Regions from separate parts of the Streptomyces sp. NBC_00483 genome, predicted to be linked through region 1. Evidence: predicted binding sites of a transcription regulator. Region 1 holds the regulator's gene; the other holds the start of a gene.
What was found. Region 1 encodes HspR, which represses chaperone genes until heat shock. Its sites were predicted from a motif close to TTGAGNNNNNNNNNCTCAA; they were not measured.
Positions count from the first base shown of each region.

Region 1 (4,412 bases):
CTGCTTGGTGGTCGGGCTGTCGGTGCGGTCCATCGCCAGCGCCTCGAACTCGATGTCGCGCCCCTGCGAGATCCGCACGGCCATCTCGGCGGCGGTCTCCGCCTCGTCCGGGTACGGCTTGTAGACGCTCATGTACTGCTCGCCGTCCAGGATCCGCTGCACGGCGGCGAGTTCGGCGTCCTGGCCGGTGATCGGCGGCATGTCGCGGACGCCGACCTCCTTCAGGGCCTGGATCACGCCGCCGGCCATCCCGTCGTTGGCGACGTACACGCCCGCGATGTTGTCCGCGCCGAGCGCGTTGACGGCCTGCTCCATGTTGGCCTTGGCGTTGGACGGCTTCCAGCCCGCGGTGTCGTACGACTTCGCGACGGTCACGGCGTTGCCGAGTTCCACGCGGGCGGCGGCCTTGAACTGCGCGGCGTTGGGGTCGCTGGGCGAGCCGTTGATCATCACGACCTTGTCGCGCTTGGTGGCCTTGGTCCCGCCGAGTGCGGAGATCAGCGCCTTGCCCTGGGTCTGTCCGACGAGCTCGTTGTCGAAGCCGACGTAGGCGTCCACGGGCCCCTCCGCGAGCCGGTCGTACGCGATGACGTGGATGCCCGCGTCCTTCGCCTTGCGCACGGCCGGGGCGATGTCCTTGGCGTCCACGGCGTCGACGACGATCGTGTCGACCTTCGCGGCGATCATCTCCTGCAGCTGCTTGCGCTGGAGGGCCGCGTTCTGCTTGGCATTGGCGTAGACCAGCTCCCCCTTGCCGGACGTCAGCTTCGCCACCTGACGCTCGAATATGGGGTGGTCGAACTTCTCGTAGCGAGCGGTCTCCTTCTCCGGAAGCAGCAGACCGATCTTGACATCGTTGCCCTTGGTGGTGGACGCGCTGGGCCCGCTGTCGCCGCCCGGCAGCACGCCGCCGCAGGCCGAGAGCGAGGCGACCAGGACGGATGCGGCGCCGGCCATGGCGGCGCAACGCATACGCGTGTTCATGTGCGGATACCTCCCTGACGTGGCCGCGACGGTGCGGCCGAGGTGGCTCGAAGCCAACTCGCCCGCCCACTGACCGTCAAGAGGTGAAGCCACACCGCAACGAAAACGGGTCCATTACTTCTTCACATGAAGCCGAAGACGGCGAATACCGGACACCTTCGCAAGGTGTTCAAGACCTTCACAGGAAACTCAAAGGCGACTCTCGAATCTCAGGCCTCGAGTCTCAGCCCTCGAACTCCGTCAGGTCGATCGCGTACAGCATGCAGCCCTCCACCCGGCCGGGCAGCGGCGCCATCCCCAGCTTGTGGAGAACCTTCTCCGAGGAGGTGTCGCCCTCCGCGGTGACCGCGACGACCCGGTCGATGCCCCGGTCCTGAAGCGCGAACTCCAGCGTCGCCTGCGCCGCCTCCGAGGCGTACCCCTGGCCCCAGAACTGTCGCGCGAGCCGCCACTGGATGCCGATCTGGCCCGCCACCTGCTCCGGGGCGTCCGGCACGTACAGGCCGACGGCGCCCGCCAGCTCGCCGGGGCCGAGGAGTTCCACGGCGAAGACCCCGAAGCCCTCGTCGTCCCACTCCTCCTCCCAGCGCTCGATGTCCTCGGCGGTCTCGTCGAGGGAGCGGAGGGAGCCGTCGCCGACACGGCTCATCACGGCAGGGTCGGCCTGGATCTCGGCGAGCGGGGCGAGGTCGTCGTCCGGCTGCCAGCGGCGCAGGAGGAGGCGGGGGGTGCGGATCTCGGTCATGGCTCCATCCTGCGGCATACGAAAGGGCCCCGGTGACAACGCCTCCGGGGCCCTTCACGCATGAGTGCGGACTACTGCTCGGACGACCGCTTCGGCCGCCACACCACCAGCGCGCTCGTCTGCTGGACCTCCTGGTACGGGACCAGGTCCCGCCGGTAGGAGGCGTGCACCGCCGCCTCGCGCTGCTGGATCGCGGAGGCCGCGCTCTCCACTGCCGAGGAGAGCTCGGCCACGCGGGACTGCAGCGCGGCGACCTGGTTCTCCAGCTCGATGATGCGCTTGATGCCGGCCAGGTTGATGCCCTCTGCCTGCGACAACTGCTGCACCGCACGGAGCAGTTCGATGTCGCGGGCCGAGTAGCGCCGGCCGCGCCCGGCCGTGCGGTCGGGCGAGACCAGGCCGAGGCGGTCGTACTGGCGCAGGGTCTGTGGATGCAGGCCGGACAGCTGTGCCGCCACCGAAATGACGTACACCGGCGTTTCGTCGGTCAGTTCGTACGGGTTGTGGCGCCGACGGCCGGGCTGCCCGTCCATCACATTCACGCTCCCTTCGCGGCCTTGAACAGTTCTGCCCGCACGTCGGTGTCCTCAGTCGCCTTGCGGTACGACTCGAGGGCGCTGCGGGCGTCCTCCGAAAGGTCCTTGGGGACGGCCACCTCGACCGTCACCAGCAGATCCCCGCGCGTGCCGTCCTTGCGGACGGCGCCCTTGCCGCGGGCCCGCATCGTCCGCCCGTTCGGCGTGCCCGGGGGCAGCTTCAGGGTGACCGGCGGGCCGCCGAGCGTGGGCACCTTGACCTCGGCGCCGAGCGTCGCCTCGGTGAACGTCACCGGGACGGTGACGGTGAGGTTGTCGCCCTTGCGGCCGAAGACCGGGTGCGCGTCGACGTGCACGACGACGTACAGATCGCCCCCGGGGCCGCCCCGTTCACCGGGAGCGCCCTTGCCGCGGAGCCGGATGCGCTGGCCGTCCGAGACCCCCGCGGGGATCCTGACCTGCATGGTGCGGGAGGACTTGGCCCGCCCACTGCCCTTGCAGGCATCGCACGGCGTCTCGGCGATCAGGCCGCGGCCCTTGCAGTCCACGCACGGGTCGGTGAGGGAGAAGCCGCCACCGCCGCCCCGCGAGACCTGTCCGGTGCCGACGCAGGTCGGGCACACGCGCGGTGTGCCGTTCGCGTCGCCGGTGCCGGAGCACGCCTTGCAGGGAGCCTGGGACGACATGCGCAGCGGGACCGTGGCCCCGTCCACCGCCTCGGTGAAGCTCAGCGTCACCTCGGACTCGATGTCCTGGCCACGGCGCGGCTGAGTACGGGTACCCGTACCCGCGCCGCCCCGGTTGAACAGGCCACCGAACACATCGCCGATGCCGCCGCCGAAGCCGCCCGGACCGCCCTGGCCCTGGGCGCCGCCTCCGAAGAGGTCGCCCAGGTCGAAGTTGAACGAGCCGCCCGCCCCCGCACCGCCGGGTCCCGGACGGAACCCGCCGCTGCCGAACAGGGCGCGCGCCTCGTCGTACTCCTTGCGCTTCTTGGGGTCACCGAGGATGTCGTTCGCCTCGGAGATCTCCTTGAAGCGCTCCTCCGCCTTGTCGTTGCCCTTGTTGGCGTCGGGGTGGTTCTCGCGGGCGAGCTTGCGGTACGCCTTCTTGATCTCGGCGTCGGTGGCGTCCTTCGGGACGCCGAGGACCTTGTAGTAGTCCTTCTCGATGAAGTCCTTGGTGCTCATCGGCCTCGACGTCCCTCCTCACTCACATCAATCAGTACGCGTACGACGTCAGCCCTCTTCCGGGCCACCGTTGTCCTTCTCGTCGCCCTTGGTCTCGGCCGACTCGGCAGCGTCCTCGGACTTGCCCTGCGCACCCGGCTGCGGCTCGGCCACGGCCACCCGCGCGGGGCGGATGGTGCGCTCGCCGATCCGGTAACCCGGCTGCAGGATCGCCACGCAGGTCGTCTCGGTGACGTCCGGCGCGTAGGAGTGCATCAGGGCCTCGTGCACGGTCGGGTCGAAGGGCTCGCCCTCCTTGCCGAACTGCTGAAGGCCCATCTTCGCGGCGACCGTCTCCGTGGATTCGGCCACCGACTTGAAGCCGCCGACGAGCTCGCCGTGCTCACGGGCACGGCCGATGTCGTCGAGAACGGGAAGCAGCTCGGTCAGGAGGTTCGCGACGGCGATCTCCTTGACCGTGACGCGGTCCCGCTCCACACGGCGCCGGTAGTTCTGGTACTCGGCCTGCAGGCGCTGGAGGTCCGCGGTGCGCTCGTTGAGCGCGGTACGCACCTGGTCCAGCTGTGCCGTCAGGGCAACATCCTGAGCAGAAGCTGAGTCCCCGGCCGGGGCCGCCCCCTCCGTGTCGGAGGGAGCGGCCTGCGGCTCGGCGTCGTCGGGGGTGGCGCCGGAGGGGACGTCAGGCTTCTCGTTCTCCTCGAAGCCCGGGGTCTCCTCCGTCACGCGGCACCGTCCTTGCGGTCCTTGTCCTCGTCGACGATCTCGGCGTCGACGACGTCGTCGTCGGCCTTGGCGTCACCCTGAGGAGCGTCACCCTGCGGGGCGTCACCGGCGGCCTGCGCGCCCTGGGCGTCGGCGTACATGGCCTGGCCCAGCTTCTGCGAGACGGCGGCGACCTTCTCGGTGGCGGTGCGGATCTCGGCCGAGTCCTCGCCCTTGAGCTTTTCCTTCAGCTCG
Region 1 is NZ_CP107880.1:4,873,222-4,877,633, forward strand. Features, by position in the region: gene OHA73_RS21705 (sugar ABC transporter substrate-binding protein) at 1-984, opposite strand, end outside; gene OHA73_RS21710 (GNAT family N-acetyltransferase) at 1,208-1,729, opposite strand; gene OHA73_RS21715 (heat shock protein transcriptional repressor HspR) at 1,801-2,262, opposite strand; gene dnaJ (molecular chaperone DnaJ) at 2,268-3,455, opposite strand; gene grpE (nucleotide exchange factor GrpE) at 3,504-4,178, opposite strand; gene dnaK (molecular chaperone DnaK) at 4,175-4,412, opposite strand, start outside.

Region 2 (4,412 bases), 1.5 Mb from region 1:
GAGAACGGCTTGGTCATGTAGTCGTCGGCGCCGACGCCGAGCCCCACCAGCATGTCCGTCTCGTCGTCGCGCGCGGTCAGCATCATGACCGGCACCGGCCGCTGGGCCTGCACGCGGCGGCAGACCTCGAGGCCGTCGAAGCCGGGCAGCATGATGTCGAGGATCAGCAGGTCGGGCTGCCAGGCCTCGGCCGTGTCCACCGCCGCCGGGCCGTCCTGCGCGGTTTGCACGAGGAATCCCTCGGCGCGCAGTCGGGCGGCGATGGCGTCGACGATCGTCGGATCATCCTCGACGACCAGGACCCGTCGTTGGGCTCCCTGGGTCGTCGTGGTGGTGTTGTGGGAGGTGTGTGTCTGCTCCATCGCCCCGCCCCTGAATGCGCGCCGTCGTGACGCGCTTGACGCTTGAATGATCTGGGTTTCGGACGTCAGCGTACGGGGAGTTACCGCCGGTCGGCTACGTGGGCCTCAGGGCGAGGTGCACCACGTCAGGGACGCCCCGGACAACCGGGATCTCTTCGGTGCGCACCGCCTGGAAACCGGCATTCCGCAAGGTTTCTTCGAAATTTGCTGACGGCTGTGCGGACCATACGGCGAGAACCCCGCCCGGGTCGAGTCGGTCCTTGCAGGCGGCGAGGCCTGAGGGTCCGTAAAGGGTGTCGTTGTCCTCGGTGACGGTCCAGTCCGGACCGTTGTCGATGTCGAGGCAGAGCGCGTCGTAGGTGTCCGTCGCCGTGTGCAGGTGCCGTACGAGGTCGGCCTCGACGATGTCGGTACGAGGGTCGGCGAGGGCCTCTGCGGACAGCTCGCGCAACGGGCCTTGCCGGTGCCAGTCGATGATCGCGGGCTCCCGCTCGACGACCGTGATGCGGCCCCAGCGCGGGTCGGCGGCGGCGTGCGCGAGGGAGAAGCCGACGCCGAGCCCGCCGATGAGGACACGCGGCTTCTTGCGGCCGGTGCGGCCGGTGCGGTCGGCGCGGCCGTCGAGGGCCGCGAGCGCCGAGTCGATGAGACGCCGCTCGGAGCGGCCGTCGGAGGTGTCCATCAGGAACGTGCCGTTGGCGATGATCTGGAGCAGGTCGCCGTGACGGCGCAGGACCACCTCGCCGAAGGGGCCTTCGCGGCGATCGAGGACGACGGGTGGACCGGGGTGGTGCAGGGTCGTCATGGCCGCCATTGTGGCCGACGAGGTGGGTGACCCGCGGGCATTTTCTGTGGCCCACGTCTCACATGGCGCTCGTCACAGAGGGTGAACCGAACCAGGCCACGCAGTGCCACAACTGCTTTATGTGCCCGCGTACTTCGCGTTCGTCAGGGGCGCCTCGATGTGCCAGCCCACCGACTCGTAGAGGAACCGGCCCTCCGGGGTGCACGCCAGGACCGCACGGGTTGCGCCCTGGGTGTGGGCCACTGACTGGAGCGTGGCCATGACCACGCGGCCGAGGCCCTTGCGGCGGTGGTGTTCCGAGGTTTCGATCTGGTCGACGACCGCGCTCGCGCCGGTCGGGGCGATCTGGCCGCGCGCCGCGAACGTGCCCGTGGTGTCGGTGAGCAGGACCCGGGTGACGCCGGCGCGGGTCCAGATGTGCCGGATGTAGCCGGTGGGGGCCGGGGGCGCGGTGGCCGGGGTCAGTTCCGTCGACATCAGGAAGTCGTCCGACCCGTATGGCTCCCATTCAGGGCCGAGCCACGGCAGTACCCGTTCCGGGTCCGCGAAGACCTTGAGGTGCGTGCCGCGGCCGCGCGTGGACTCGGCGACCTTGCGCACGACCTCCTCGCGCACGGCGTCGTTCGTGGCGCCGATGACGTGCCGGCTCACGTGCTCCGGCAGGCCCACATGAATCGTGTAACCCCAGGGCTCGACGAGTGGGGGAGCGGCGCCGCGCGAGGCGATCCAGCCGTCGATCCAGTTCCGTACGAGTTCCTCGCCCGTCACTGTCGTCATGTCCGCACGCACCCTTCGGCGTAAGACCCGCGTTGGCCCAGTAGGTATTACATATGCCATGCCGCCAGGGTCGGAAGGCGTGATCGCTGACAGCGAACGGGTGGGGCGGAACATCTGAAGGCTCCCGGGCATTGAGTCCATGTAACTCAACTTGACTGCCAAAGGGGAGATCATGGCTTCGACGTCCACACCGCTCACCCTGCCCGTGCTGCCGCTCGACGACGAGGTCGTGCTGCCCGGAATGGTGGTGCCCCTGGACCTCAGCGACACCGACGTACGGGCCGCGGTGGAGGCCGCGCAGGCCGCCGCGCGTACTGGACCCAGCAAGCCGAAGGTGCTGCTTGTTCCACGTATCGACGGGACGTACGCGAACACCGGCGTGCTCGGCACCGTCGAGCAGGTCGGCCGCCTCGCCGACGGCGACCCCGGCGCGCTGATCCGCGGCGTCGGCCGCGTACGCATCGGCGCCGGCACGACCGGTCCCGGCGCCGCCCTGTGGGTGGAGGGCCTGACCATCGAGGAGGAAGTGCCGGACCCGCTGCCGGGTGCCGTCACCGAACTCGTCAAGGAGTACAAGGCGCTCGCCACGAACTGGCTGAAGAAGCGCGGCGCCTGGCAGGTCGTGGACCGCGTCCAGGCCATCGACGACGTCTCCGCACTCGCCGACAACTCCGGCTACTCGCCGTTCCTCACCACCGCCCAGAAGGTCGAGCTGCTCGAGGCCGCCGACCCGGTGGAGCGGCTGAAGCTCGCCACCGGCCACCTGCGCGACCACCTCGCCGAGCAGGACGTCGCCGAGTCCATCGCCAAGGACGTACAGGAAGGCGTCGACAAGCAGCAGCGCGAGTTCCTGCTGCGGCGCCAGCTCGACGCCGTGCGCAAGGAGCTGCGCGACCTGAACGGGGAGTCGGAGGGCGAGGAGTCCGACGACTACCGCACCCGCGTCGAGGCCGCCGACCTCCCGGAGAAGGTCCGCGAGGCCGCCCTCAAGGAGGTCGAGAAGCTGGAGCGGGCGAGCGATCAGTCGCCCGAGGGGTCGTGGATCCGGACCTGGCTCGACACCGTCCTCGAACTGCCGTGGAACGAGCGGACCGAGGACGAGTACGACATCCAGGGCGCCCGCGCCGTCCTCGACGCCGAGCACGCGGGCCTGGACGACGTGAAGGAGCGGATCACCGAATACCTGGCCGTGCGCAAGCGCCGCGCGGACCGCGGCCTCGGCGTGGTCGGCGGCCGTCGCGGGGGCGCCGTGCTCGCGCTCGTCGGCCCGCCCGGCGTCGGCAAGACCTCGCTCGGCGAGTCCGTCGCGCACTCGATGGGCCGTAAGTTCGTCCGCGTCGCGCTCGGCGGCGTACGGGACGAGGCGGAGATCCGGGGCCACCGGCGTACGTACGTGGGTGCCCTGCCGGGCCGCATCGTGCGCGCCATCAAGGAGGCCGGGTCGATGAACCCGGTGGTCCTCCTCGACGAGGTCGACAAGGTGGGCTCCGACTTCCGCGGCGACCCGGCCGCGGCCCTGCTCGAAGTCCTCGACCCGGCCCAGAACCACACCTTCAGGGACCACTACCTGGAGGTCGAACTGGACCTGAGTGATGTGGTGTTCCTCGCCACCGCGAACGTTCTGGAGGCCATCCCGGAGGCCCTCCTCGACCGTATGGAACTCGTGCGTCTCGACGGCTACACCGAGGACGAGAAGATCGTCATCGCCCGCGACCACCTGGTCCCGCGCCAGCTGGACCGCGCGGGTCTCGCGGCCGACGAGGTCACCATCGGCGACGACGCGCTGCGCAAGCTGGCCGGCGAGTACACGCGTGAGGCCGGCGTACGCAACCTGGAGCGGTCCGTGACGCGGGTGCTGCGCAAGGTCGCCGCGCAGCACGAACTGGGCGAGCGGGAGCTGCCGTTCACCGTCGGCGAGGGTGATCTGCGTTCGCTGATCGGGCGACCGCACCACGTGCCGGAGTCGGCGCAGGACCCGGCCGAGCGGCGCACGTCCGTGCCGGGCGTGGCGACCGGGCTCGCGGTCACCGGGGCCGGTGGTGACGTGCTCTTCGTGGAGGCGTCGCTCGCCGACCCGGAGACGGGTGCGGCGGGGCTCACGCTCACCGGTCAGCTGGGCGACGTCATGAAGGAGTCGGCGCAGATCGCGCTCTCCTTCCTGCGCTCGCACGGCGCCGAACTGGAGCTGCCCGTCACCGACCTGAAGGAGCGCGGCGCGCACATCCACTTCCCGGCGGGCGCGGTCCCGAAGGACGGGCCGAGCGCGGGCGTCACGATGACGACGGCGCTCGCGTCGCTGCTGAGCGGCCGCCTTGTCCGTACGGATGTGGCGATGACCGGTGAGGTGTCCCTGACCGGGCGCGTTCTCCCCATCGGCGGCGTCAAGCAGAAGCTGCTGGCCGCGCACCGGGCCGGGATCACGACCGTCATCATCCCGAAGCGGAACGAGGCGGACCTGGACGATGTTC
Region 2 is NZ_CP107880.1:6,335,092-6,339,503, forward strand. Features, by position in the region: gene OHA73_RS28550 (response regulator transcription factor) at 1-362, opposite strand, end outside; gene OHA73_RS28555 (spermidine synthase) at 457-1,176, opposite strand; gene OHA73_RS28560 (GNAT family N-acetyltransferase) at 1,285-1,944, opposite strand; gene lon (endopeptidase La) at 2,117-4,412, shown strand, end outside.
Region 2: the regulator HspR is predicted to act here: its motif matches at 2,076-2,094, upstream of lon (endopeptidase La).